3 regions of the Paenibacillus sp. S02 genome follow, and region 1 is predicted to be linked to each of the others. Evidence: riboswitches for the same ligand, from Rfam matches in the RefSeq annotation. Region 1 holds a riboswitch; each other region holds the start of a gene.

Region 1 (4,346 bases):
CCAAAACTCCGGCAAATACAGCATTAATCGTCGGCTCATGCGAATCAATCCGCCAGTTGACCGTTAAATGTAAAAACAGCGAGTTAAAAGCGACCGCAATTATAGTGTACAGGGTCGTTCTCTTGTCCAAAAATTTATATCCGACAATCAACAGCAAGCCATTAATCACCAGATTAACGATCGAGGGAGACCACTGAAACAGGTAGTACAGGATGATCGTGACCCCTGTAACGCCCCCCTCACCAAACTCATTCGGGATCACAAACAGATTAACAGCTAGCGCGAAAAAAAACGCACCCAGAATAATAAATGCGATATCTGCAATACTTTTTTTCATATATACTCTAATCCTTTCTCTAACATTTCAAAGGATGAATCGCCAGATGGATTGGCTGACTCTTGTTGTCAAAATACGCTGACAACCAGTTCATGGTATCTACTACCAAACATAAAGTCAATACAACTTTGACACTTTAATTCGCCACCAGACTGCCTCAATCCTGACTTGGATTTCGCAAAATTCTCCTTTTACAAGGTTATTCGACAAAAAAACACAATCCCGACTACTAAACTAAGAAAACGGGCCTCTAGCCCTTGTTTTAGACCTAGGCACATTTTCCTCTAAAACGACCATCCTCCTAATCGACATTTTGGACACATATGACCATCTTCCTGTTTTATGTCAAAAGCGTTTTACTTTGAAAAAATGTGGGTATAATGATTGAAACATTACCAAGCAACCTACATAGCATTACGACATCAAGTACATACAAATAGTCCTATACAGACGTCCTAAGCAACTCAATCTGAATTTGACAATATGGAATTGGAGGAATGACCTACATGAATACAATGAACTTAACCGTCCACACCCTGATGCCCTTTCACCACCAATACCAACGTGCCAACGCGGTGAGTATGCAGAAGAAAGAAGATAGCTCGGAGAAGAAGCTCAGCTTTCAGGACATTTTGAATGAAAAAATGGGTAAAAAATAAGGCGCCGTTTATCCGGTTACATGATCCCGCTTTACATAAGCTAACAAGCCGTAGTTCCCTACATCGACTGTAGAGAACCACGGCTTTTTTTAATTCATTTGCTCCTAAACTCACACGTTCGTTTTACTGACCTCCATCCCGATACTGCTCTGCCTTCTCACGCATCCCGGCAGCTACTGCTTCTTGAGTGTTCAGCCCCTTATCCGCTGCATAGGCGCGAATGTCCTGCGTGATACGCATACTACAAAATTTGGGACCACACATCGAGCAAAAATGTGCTTCCTTGGCGCCCTCTGCCGGTAGCGTTTCATCATGGTAGGACAAGGCCCGCTCGGGATCAAGCGACAGATTGAACTGGTCCCGCCAGCGGAACTCAAAGCGTGCCTTGGACAAAGCATCATCCCGCTGCTGCGCCCGTGGATGACCCTTCGCCAGATCGGCAGCATGTGCCGCAATTTTGTAGGTAATGACACCCTCGCGGACATCATCCTTATTGGGCAGACCCAAATGCTCCTTAGGCGTAACATAGCACAGCATGGACGTCCCGAACCAACCGATCATCGCCGCCCCGATGGCTGAAGTAATATGATCATATCCGGGGGCAATATCCGTCGTGAGCGGTCCCAAGGTATAGAAAGGAGCTTCCTTACAAATCTCCATTTGTAAATCCACATTCTCTTTGATTTTATGCATAGGGACATGTCCTGGCCCTTCAATCATGACCTGAACATCATGCTTCCAGGCGATTTGCGTTAGCTCGCCCAACGTTTCCAGCTCTGCAAACTGTGCTTCATCATTTGCATCATAGATACTACCCGGACGTAGACCATCCCCGAGAGAAAAGGCCACATCATAAGCTTTCATAATTTCGCAGATTTCTTCAAAATGTGTATACAAAAAATTCTCCTGATGGTGCGCAAGGCACCAGGCTGCCATGATCGACCCGCCACGGGATACAATTCCCGTCATTCTATTCGCCGTCATCGGTATATACCGCAGCAATACACCCGCATGAATTGTAAAATAGTCCACTCCCTGCTCCGCCTGCTCAATCAGCGTATCGCGATACAGCTCCCACGTCAGCGCTTCTGCTTCGCCGTTCACCTTTTCAAGTGCCTGATACAGCGGCACAGTCCCAATCGGTACAGGAGAATTTCGAATGATCCATTCACGTGTTGTATGGATATTACGGCCTGTGGACAGGTCCATAACTGTATCCGAGCCCCAACGCACAGCCCAGGTCATTTTCTCCACTTCCTCCTCGATGGAGGAGGTAACCGCAGAATTGCCAATGTTCGCATTGATCTTCACGTGAAAATGACGCCCAATGACCATGGGCTCACTTTCCGGGTGATTGATATTCGAAGGCAAAATGGCTCGTCCAGCCGCCAACTCCTGCTGTACAAACTCAGGCTCCACCCCTTCGCGGATCGCCGCGAATTCCATTTCGGGCGTAATGATCCCTTGCCGCGCATAATGTATTTGTGTCACTGTACGACCTTGCGAAGCACGAAGCGGACGGTTGGTCACGCCGGGAAATTCAACTGTCTCCCGTTTGGAGCCAGGTTTCAGTCCATTATCCTCCGGCTTGACGGCGCGTCCCTCATAAGCCTCCACATCGCCCCGTTCCAGTGCCCAAGCTCGCCGTAATGGAGGCAGGCCCTGACGAATATCGACCTGATAGGCTTCGTCAGTCATGGGACCGCTTGTATCATATACACGCAATGGCTCATGATGCTCCGTGCCCTGCGGCGTATGTGTAGGATGAAGAGCAATTTCGCGCTCTGGCACGGCAATGTCCGGCCGCGAGCCTTGAATATATACCTTACGGCTCCCTGGAAAGGGCGTTATCCCATTGGCTTGCTCCCCGTTTGTCTTCTCTACCTCAACTTCTTTTGTTCCTACCAATCTTACTTCTGTTGATTTCAATTCTGTTCCTTTTGTTCCTTCTGCTTCTGTCGGCTTCATTGTCCATTCCTCCCGTTTCGATGAAATGACACACCGATCCGGAACCATTCCCAGGGTGGCGCTGATCTATGCAAAAAAGCCGGTTCCCCAGGGAACCGGCTAATCTAACGAGGCAGCTATCCAGACAGTACGCATGTGGAATAATCCTATTCCAATGCGTCACCGTAGACAGCAGCCGCGTATACATTTCAATGGCCGATTACTTCCCTACGCTGGTATGATCCAGATCAGGTGCAAAGGGTCCGGAATCTTGCACGATTCCATCTCAGCCCGGCATTACAGGCTCCCCCAGTAACTGTGATACTTCTATTCACATGAGGCGGCTATAACAGACATCCCGCCATCCTTACCAGACTACTTTAAATTTATGGCTTTGGCAACCCTTCTAGGTTCCCTTTACCAAGGAGACGCTCCCCATCAAATCACTCTGCTTGCTTCAACTGTGTTCATTCTTGTTACGGAAGCATAAGCCCCATTTCCTTCGCCGCTTCAATCAAAATCGGAGCAAAGTCATGTAGCGTCTCGGGTGCAAGCCGACTGACCGGACCGGATACAGATAAAGCCGCAGTGACCTGTCCCTTCCGGTTTACAATTGGCGCAGCCACAGCAGCAGCCCCTGGCTCCCGTTCTTCATAGCTGGTCGCATAGCCCTTCTCGCGAATGTCCTGTAGCTGGGCTTTATAGACCTCCGGGTCTACCGAGAGCGGCCATTCATCCCCGCTTAGCAGGGCTTCCAGCTCCTGCGGCGGCATAAAGGCTGCCAGCACCTTGCTGGAGGCCCCTACAGCCAGCGGCATACGCGCACCTACAGGCGCAACTCTGCGGATCGCTTGATTGCTCTGCACGGCTTGTATGCGAATACGCATGCTGCCGTCCCGTAAGTACAAGCTGACCGTCTCGCCCAAACGGTCACGTAGTCCTTCCATTGCAGGCTGTAACAACACCGCCGGCTCGTCACTTTGGGACAAATGCGTGGATAGCTCCCAAATGCGGAAGCCAAGTCGATATTTTTCCGTTTCGGCATTCCGAACGACAAAGCCCCGATCCTCCAACGTAGTCAGCAGCCGATGAACCGTGCTTTTATGTAGACCAATTTTGGAGGCAATCTCCGTCAGGCCAAGATCCGAATCTGCGGTAAAACACAGCAGTATATCAAGTGCACGCTCTACAGCGCGAACGGTTAATTTACGGTCTTCCATCGTGAACCGCTCCTCTTGTATCCATATTCGTTTCACACTATGAAACATGGTTACATAAATTATATAGAATAGTCGCGGCTACTGTAAACCGATGTTTTTGTGACAACCATATTACAGAACGAGAACAAACATCGACAATTCTTTGCATCATTTTTACTTTTCCGGTTCAGGCGTTGACTTTGG
Region 2 (4,346 bases), 2.2 Mb from region 1:
CGACGTGCTTCCTCAATAGTATGGGCGGAGACGCCGAGAATTCGATTTCCGATTCGCTCGCGGACGGAATCGGCCGATTCATCGTCCTGACCGATGTGAACGCCGTCGGCGTCGAGTTCAAGAGCCAGCTCCACATCGTCATTGATGATGAAGGGAACACCAGCGTGGCGGCACAGGTCTTGTAGCTGGCGCGCAAGTTCGAACATAGGGACGCCCGTTAACGCGCCAAGACCCTTTTCCCGGAACTGGACCATGGTTGCCCCGCCAGCCAGAGCCTCCTGCACGACCCAGCGTGGTTCCGCGAGGCAATTCACGCTTCCAAGCACCAGGTACATCTGTAGCTGGCGGCGCACCACCTCTGACAACATTCTGCCGCTCATAGCAGCATCTCCTGACGACGGCGGTAGGCCCAATGATTGGTTGGGCCATGTCCCTGTCCAAGATGTAAAGGTTCCTCAATCGCTGCCTGAATGAAGGCTCTACCATTCGAGATAGCCTCCAGCACAGACATTCCTTTCCCTAATTCAGCAGTTATCGCTGCCGAGAAGGTACATCCTGTTCCGTGTGTATGAACAGTCCGTACTCGTTTGCCGCTCAGCTCTGTAAAGGCGGTTCCGTCAAAGAGCAGGTCAATAATTTGTCTGCTGTTCTCACTCTCGTCAGCGTGGCCGCCCTTGATCACAACGAATTTTGGTCCCATACTGCTAATATGTCTCGCAGCCTCGCGGCGATCCTCCATTGTACGGATGCTGATCCCTGTCAGGGCTTCCGCCTCCGGGATATTCGGTGTAACGACTAGGGCCAAGGGAAGCAGGTCGTCCTTCAAAGCCTGCACCGCTTCCAGTTGCAGCAGTTCAGCACCTCCCTTGGCAATCATCACGGGATCGACGACGACCTTTTTCCAGTCGAACTTTCGGATCTGCTCGCTCACAAGACGGATGATACCCGCATTAAACAGCATGCCAGTCTTTAGGGCATCCACTCCAAGGTCTAATCCTACAGCTTCGATCTGTTCCGCTGTTGCTTCCTGTGGCAGCGGATATACGCCGTGAACCCCTAAGGTATTCTGTACGGTAACGGCCGTAATAGCCGACATGCCGTAAACGCCAAGCTCCTGAAAGGTTTTGAGATCGGCTTGAATTCCGGCCCCGCCGCCACTGTCCGAACCGGCAATCGTCAGTGCTCTGGGTACACGAACGTCTGTCATCGCGCACCACCTGCTGTGGTTGTTCCGGCTTCACGGACAGTGACATGCCCCTCCAGCGAACCTGTATGTAGTTTGGCGAGCTCGTCGAGAAAGGCAATCTGGAAGCTACCGGGCCCCAGCTCTGCGGTACGTGCTGCGGCTCGGGAAGCTGCTGCACCGTAAAATGCCAAGCCTGCTGTACCTGCGAGCAGCAGGTTGGGTTCAACAGCCGCAAAGGCACCTAACACAGAGGTCAGTAGGCAGCCTGCTCCGGTTACCTTCGTGAGCAGCGCGTCTCCGCCGCTAATCATTCGTGCTTCGGCCCCATCGGTGATGACGTCCTCTTTTCCAGTGATGACAACCATTGAATTGAGCGTTTGAGCAGCCCGAATTGCCAGATCGACATGGCCGCTGTCAGCACTGTCACCTGCATCTACGCCTTTAATCTCACGCGCTTCTCCAACAAGATGCGCGACTTCGGCTGCATTGCCTCGCACCAATGAGATTTTGACTTCTCTCAGGATTCGCAGTGCCGACTCAGTTCTAAAGCTCGTTGCTCCCGCACCGACCGGATCTAGCAGGACCGGAACACCGTGTGCATTCGCCGATTGTCCAGCAATGATCATGGCATCCACCAGTTCGCGGTTCAGCGTACCGATGTTTAACACGACGGCTCCCGCTATTTTTGCCATGTCTGCTACTTCCTCGGGTGCATAGGCCATCACTGGGGAGGCGCCCAATGCATACAGGCCGTTGGCCGTAAAGTTAGTGACTACCACATTGGTCATATTGTGAACGAGGGGTTTGCTGTTTTGTACCTTCGTCAGGAGATCTGAATAACTTTTTTCCCATGTACTCATAATGATTATCCTCTCTATAGTTGGTGGTTCAACAGGGCATTAACCGTACTTCACGCATCGAATCGCCAGGCTGACTATTCCAAGACCGCTGCCTGCATCTGGACCGGCCATTCTTCCTGGTTATAAGCCATGTCCCAGAACTTATATTCCAGCTGGCAGCTCAGTATAAAATGCTCAATCATCTGCTCTCGCTCAGCAGCCGTTGCGCCTTCCGCCCAAGCATCTACACGTTCTCGGAACTTGAGTGTTGTATCATCAAGCTGGTCTCCATAGAAGCCCATCCATTCATAGAACGGATGGGACTCATCCGGCTTTACTTCATCCAGCAGCCTGCGACCAATCTCGGCATACGTCCACATACATGGCAGCAACACAGCCAAGATCTCGCCCAGGCTGCCCTCATGCGCAACTGTCAGCATGTGACGGATATAGTGATGGGCCGACGGAGCGAGTGGATATCCCTGCAACTCTTCATAGGTCACCCCTGCGATAGCACAAAAATTTTGATGCGGATGAACCTCGCTGTGGAGAATAAAAGAGATTTGTTCATTAAATACAGCCATGTCCTCCCGATTCGTGGATTTGGAGATTGCGATGCCGTATATCCGCATGTAGGCGTTCAAATATTCAAAGTCCTGTTTTACATAGTGAATCAGCTGTCCCCTTGTCAAACTTCCTTCAGCAATGCCTCTCACAAAGGGATGCTCAAAAATCGCTTGAAAAATGCCGTCCGCCTGCCGACGGAGTTCTTGTGTAAAACTCAATTTCCCCACCTCCATTAATTGAAGAGCAAGAAGTCCTGTAAGGATACAATTCCGGAACAACGCTAAAAAGCCGCCCCGGAAAAATGGAGCGGCTTCAACATAGGCCCAATGCGCAAAAAACGCTTGAAACCTTATATACGAAGGCTCCACTTTCCTACGCTAGTACGAACTAGATCAGGTTCAAAGGGTCCAAGATACGTTCTTGTCTCAGCCATAGTGGCTCCCCTAGTGGACTTCTATTCTATTGACTATTACTGTACATACGTTCATACGCTATGTCAAACATAGTGTGCAAATATGAACTACACATTTTTTGTGAAGACATAAATTCCATCTAATCTAGTGAGCGGGCTTGACCTGACGTATTCTGCCTGTCTGAACAAGGTAATCTCTTCCCTAAACGGAGTGTTAGTGAGGATGATGAATTACACTTTCCACTGCTTTGACCTTGGCATATTCCGGTTTCCACATTGCATCTTGTATAGCTTGTTCCACATCTGAAATGTGCGCCTGCGCTACCTGATCCTGAATCGCGGCTTTTGCAACCGCAATCGCAACAGTGTACGAAACTTCGCGTAATTTTCGGATATGAGGGAGTAGCGCACCGCCAGGCTTATTCGAATCTACACCATTGGCAACAGCAACTGCTGCGGCTGTAAACATCGCAGGGGTAATCCTTTTGGCTTTAACCACAATCGCACCCAGACCCAGTCCCGGAAAAACAAAGGCATTGTTCGCCTGTCCAATCTCAAAATTTGTATCGTTATAGGTGACGGGCTCAAAAGGACTTCCGGTTGCGATCAGTGCTCTGCCATCTGTCCACCGGATCAAATCCTCGGGTACTGCTTCTGCAAGGTTTGTAGGATTGGACATGGGCATAATGATCGGGCGTTCTACATGCTTCGCCATCTCCTTGATGATCTCTTCAGAAAAGGCACCTGCTACACCGGAAGTTCCAATCAATATCGTAGGCTTCACCTGACGGATGACCTCCAGTAGCGGTATTTTGCCGTCACCTGACCGGGTCCATGAGCTGACTTCATCCTTTTTGCGCACATACGGTTTCTGATACTCCAATACGTCTTCCATATCTTCCGTTAACAGCCCACGATAATCAAAGGCCCAAAAGGACTTGAATGAATCATCTGCGGAAAGGCCATCCTCGATCATAGCGCCCCGAATTTGGTCAGCGTTACCGATCCCTGCAGCCCCTGGGCCGAAAACAAGTATTTTTTGTTCACGCAGCGGAGTCTTGGTGACACCCACCGCCGAAAGAATCGCAGCCAGGGTCACCGCTCCTGTACCTTGTATATCATCGTTGAAGGTGAGTATGCTTTGACCGTATTTTCCTATAATATGGCGCGCATTTACGCTACCCACATCTTCCCAATGTAAAAGCGCCTTCGGGAATTGCGCTAACGTTTTGCTGATAAAAGTATCAATAAACTGGTTATAGGCTTCTCCGCGAACCCGTTTATGGCGGTTTCCGATGTACAGTGGATCATTCAGCAGCTTTTCATTATTCGTGCCTACATC
Region 3 (4,346 bases), 210 kb from region 1:
TACGCTCTGCCAGTTGTTCCGTACTGCCTGCCTCAATTCCGCGCATGCTATAACGTCCCTGTGTGCGAAGTAAGCGCATCATGGAGAGCAGCAGCGAGCTTTTGCCAGCCCCGTTTTCACCAACCACGCCAATCCAGTCGCCAGGCTTCACCTGCGCATGCTCCACATAAATCACTGGACTTAAACTGCGGAGGCCGCTAAAATGCTCCAGCTCCAGCAAATCAATCCCCGCACCGTTCTGTTGCGTCACTGTTTCACTCCAACGTGGCGAAGACGATTCATTCCATACTCCCGGATACCACACGCCGTACTCGGACAATGCCTGCCGATGCACATGAAATACTTCTTCCGCCCTTCCATCCGCAATAATCTCCCCTTGAGCAGAAAGCACTACAATCCGATCCACATCATGGACAATTTCATTAATTTTATGCTCCACAATCACCAGTGTCTGGTCTACCGAAATGTTTCGAATGGTATCCCACACCTGTGTAGTGCCTTCCTCGTCCAACAAAGCCGTGGGCTCATCCAGAAAAAGCACTTCTGGCTCCATAGCCAGCACAGACGCAATTGCCAGCCGCTGCTTCATTCCCTGTGACATGCTGCCAATGGGCATGTGTATATCCTCCGTTGATAGACCAACCTGTATCAGCAGCTCGCGAATACGGGATCGCATCTGCTCACGAGGAACCTGATTATTTTCCAACACAAAAGCCAGTTCTTCGTCTGCATATGACATACAAAACTGCGTATCAGGATCTTGAAATACAATACCTGAGACACTTGGGATTACAGCAGCATCGCATTTCATAGGCACTTCTATCGTGCGTGGAATCAGACCGCTTAGCACTTGGAGCAGCGTTGATTTACCGCATCCACTTGGTCCCAGCAGCAGCAGCTTTTCTCCCTTGTGGACAGACAAAGACATATTGTGAAAAAGCAGCTCCTGCTCACCGGGGAATTTCAACCGAAGACGGGTGATCGAAGCCACCACATCTTCGGTTGCCTGGCTCATCAATCCAGCCCCTTATAATCTTGTTCCGTTGCAGGCCTCAAACTTCGCGTAACTCCGGTTACCTCCAATGCCCTAGCCAGATAGAACGCGAATACCCCGGCAATCACAATGCTGCCAATCATGCGAAAACCAATATACAAAACATAGTTCCAGGTCGAAAGCTGATCAATATACCCGTAGCTGAAATCTAAAATTAGAGAAGCGACAGCCGCCCCAGCCGCGGCTAGCGAAGCAACCCACAGGTTTGCGTTCCGATACAGAAAAGCTGCAAAAAACAGCTCCGCTCCCAAGCCTTGCAGCAGGCCATAGTACAAAGTGGACATCCCCCATTCGCTTCCCAAAAAAGCACTGACCGTTGCCGCTGCCACCTCTGCCAAAATTGCAACACCCGGCTTGCGAATGATGAGATAAGCAAACGTGCCTGCCATAAACCACATGCCATACATCAGTTGCTCGGCGTGTAGACCAAATGGTTTCATTAAATCATAGGCAGGTCCCCATATTTTGTAGACTAACCCGAACACAACAGCGATCACAATCGTGACCAAAATATCAGTCAGCTTCAACCCTTTGGACGCTCTTACAGCAGTATTCATTATTGCGTGCTCCCCTTTTTCCTTATAATTGGCCTCTTGGCCATAAAAAAAAGCTTGTCTGGAGCTGAATCTCCAGGCAAGCTTTATGCGCAGTAAAAGGTGAAGCACCATACAAAACATCATTCGTCGATATGCCTTATATAACCAGTAGTCTAAGCTACTACACTGATACCAAGCCAAAGTCAGGGTCAAGGTAAAATGCTAGGACATACATTGAATCTATCGACAACCGCGAAACAAGCGGCATTCCTGTATAGTGTTCTTGGTTTCTCTACGCTGGCATTACCCAGATCAGATTTCACGGTCAGTGGCAAGGGCCACCCTCTCAGCCTGACTTTCTCAAGCTCCCGACAATGCTTTTTTAATTCACTATAATATATACCACATCTATGGCTTTGACAATCCTATAATCCGAAGAAACGTTTGGCTGTCTCCGTCGTGGCGATTTCGATCTCCATCATGCTTCGGCCTGTACATTCGGCAACCGTAGCAGCAATGTGAGCGAGATACATCGACTCATTACGCCCTTCTTTAGGCTTAACGGGCAAATTACGCGGGGTCAAAAATGGAGCATCCGTTTCAATCATCAGACGGTCCAAGGGAATATCTCTGACCAGTTCACGCAGATGTTTGCCACGCCGTTCGTCGCAAATCCAGCCGGTGATCCCGATATACAGTCCCATTTCTACATACGTATGCAATTCCTGTTCCGTGCCGGTAAAACAATGCACTACCGCTTTATCGACAAGCCCTTGATATTCCCGAAGCATAGCAACAAAATCCTCATGTGCATCTCGTTCATGCAGAAATAACGGCATATTCAGCTCACCCGCCAGTTGGATTTGCTCCCCAAACCATCGGCGCTGCACATCACGCGGCGAAAAATCACGGTTATAGTCCAATCCGCATTCCCCTATGGATACAACCTGCGGCTGACTCGCCAGCTGGCGGAGCTGCTGAATCGTATCTGCGCTGCAGTCTTTGGCATCATGGGGATGCACGCCAGCTGTCGCATACAACTTGCCCGGATAACGTGCTGCATACTGAGAAGCCTCCCGACTGCTGCGGACACTAGTCCCGGTAATAATCAGGGGTGAAATCCCTACAGCTGCGGCTCTCTCTACCACCTGTTCCCGATCCGCATGAAACGAACGGTGCATCAAGTTCACGCCAATATCAATTAACGGTGTACCCCTTTCCATCTCAATCCCTCCTTCGCAAACTACAATCTCGGATCAATCGGCTCCGATTCCAGAGATAGCGCGGCAAGGACGCATTCATGAATACGATCTACCGTATCCTTGCGGACAAAACGTTCCACGCCTTCCATACCAAGCGCTCCTTCCATCAGGGCATGACGCTCCTTTTTGTTCGTTCGACGCTGCTTCAGACGCTTTAAATTCTCAGGGGCAAGATAATCCATACCGTAAATGATGTGCAAATACTTCCGGCCTCTCACCTTGATTGCAGGCTGAATCATCTTGTCCCGATTTTTCATCAAAAAGCGTTCCGGCTTGATCACAATCCCCTCATGACCATCCTCTGTCATCTCGTTCCACCAGCGAATGACCTCTTCCTCGCTTGCTTCGTCCGTGATAACGCGATACTCTGTCTCCATAAACAGGGAAGACAGCCCAGCCAGTTCCCGGTTTTGCTCCATATGCCAAATATGAGAATGGTCGAAAAAAGTCTTTCCGCTGTGTGCCAGCGTATGGAACGGTGCGATACGAATTTCATCCAGACCGTCCACATCCCAGCAATATTTTTGAAAAGCCTCTTGAAACGTTACGGCATTCGCATACTTCTGTTCCATTTCCTCCAACCAGTCTCCAACCTCTCGACCTGCAACCTTCGCCTGCTTCAGCTTGTCTACCAGCTTACTGCGATCCAGCAGAGCTGCCTCCCCCACATGCGCATACTGTGCAGCAATCAGTTCCCGAGCCTTGAGATTCCACGGTACAATTTCCGCATCCAGCAATACAAAATCCGTCTGGTTCCGTTCAAAATATCCAGCAGTCCGTAGATCCACATTCAGCTTCTCCAGCACTTGCTTCCCAAGGCTTTGTTCAAAGAAAGCTCTCCCACTCCGACTGTAGATCGCGCCCAATGTCGGGTAGCCTACATATTCAACAGCGGCCTGTTCGTTTTTGAATAATAGCAAAATAGCCCGGCTACCCATATGTTTTTTCTCGGCCACCATCGTTTGTACTCCTTGCCCGCGATAATAAGCCAGCGCCTCACGTGGATGCTCCAGATATCCTTCCTCTGCAGACACCGCTGGAGCAGGGCTCATCGTCGGTGGAATATACACCAGCTCCTCCATGGGTACAGTCACATGTGACACGGTATCTATAGCGGATTTGATCCATTCTCCTTGTACGCGCACTTCGCCATACGATTCCGTCAGCACACTGTAACCAGCGATTAGCTTGCGTAAATTCGGTGGGGAAAACCGTTTTCTCTGCCACCGGACAAGTGGGCTATCGGGATCATTCGCATAATTCTCATGTGCCGGAACGCTGACAAATTCCTTTTCCGGATAACGATAAGCGGTCAGCATACCGCCAAATACCACACCCTGATCAATATTCACCGTCTGGTTCACAAGAGTAGGCTGCGGTCTCGGATCATGTCCCCATACTACTATTTCTCCCGATTCATGGTCTACGAACCAATCCTTGCGGATCGGTTTTCCGTTCGCATCCTGCCCCTCCGTATCTCCATAGCGGCAATAA

The links. A riboswitch is a leader RNA that binds a small molecule or an ion and turns the genes downstream of it on or off. The one in region 1 is predicted to bind thiamine pyrophosphate.
Region 2: linked by a shared signal. The riboswitch ahead of tenA (thiaminase II) and the one ahead of thiC (phosphomethylpyrimidine synthase ThiC) in region 1 are both predicted to bind thiamine pyrophosphate.
Region 3: linked by a shared signal. The riboswitch ahead of KAI36_RS04665 (ECF transporter S component) and the one ahead of thiC (phosphomethylpyrimidine synthase ThiC) in region 1 are both predicted to bind thiamine pyrophosphate.

Annotation. Positions count from the first base shown of each region.
Region 1 covers NZ_CP073682.1:823,069-827,414, reverse strand. Annotated here, with positions in the region: gene KAI36_RS03720 (YitT family protein) at 1-337, opposite strand, end outside; gene KAI36_RS03715 (hypothetical protein) at 844-996, shown strand; gene thiC (phosphomethylpyrimidine synthase ThiC) at 1,120-2,964, opposite strand; TPP riboswitch at 3,152-3,264, opposite strand; gene KAI36_RS03705 (IclR family transcriptional regulator) at 3,420-4,163, opposite strand.
Region 2 covers NZ_CP073682.1:4,680,830-4,685,175, reverse strand. Annotated here, with positions in the region: gene thiE (thiamine phosphate synthase) at 1-380, opposite strand, end outside; gene thiD (bifunctional hydroxymethylpyrimidine kinase/phosphomethylpyrimidine kinase) at 377-1,207, opposite strand; gene thiM (hydroxyethylthiazole kinase) at 1,204-2,046, opposite strand; gene tenA (thiaminase II) at 2,121-2,810, opposite strand; TPP riboswitch at 2,945-3,047, opposite strand; gene KAI36_RS20710 (NAD-dependent malic enzyme) at 3,219-4,346, opposite strand, start outside.
Region 3 covers NZ_CP073682.1:1,030,524-1,034,869, reverse strand. Annotated here, with positions in the region: gene KAI36_RS04670 (ABC transporter ATP-binding protein) at 1-1,015, opposite strand, end outside; gene KAI36_RS04665 (ECF transporter S component) at 1,015-1,611, opposite strand; TPP riboswitch at 1,862-1,971, opposite strand; gene KAI36_RS04660 (TatD family hydrolase) at 2,016-2,813, opposite strand; gene KAI36_RS04655 (polynucleotide kinase-phosphatase) at 2,834-4,346, opposite strand, start outside.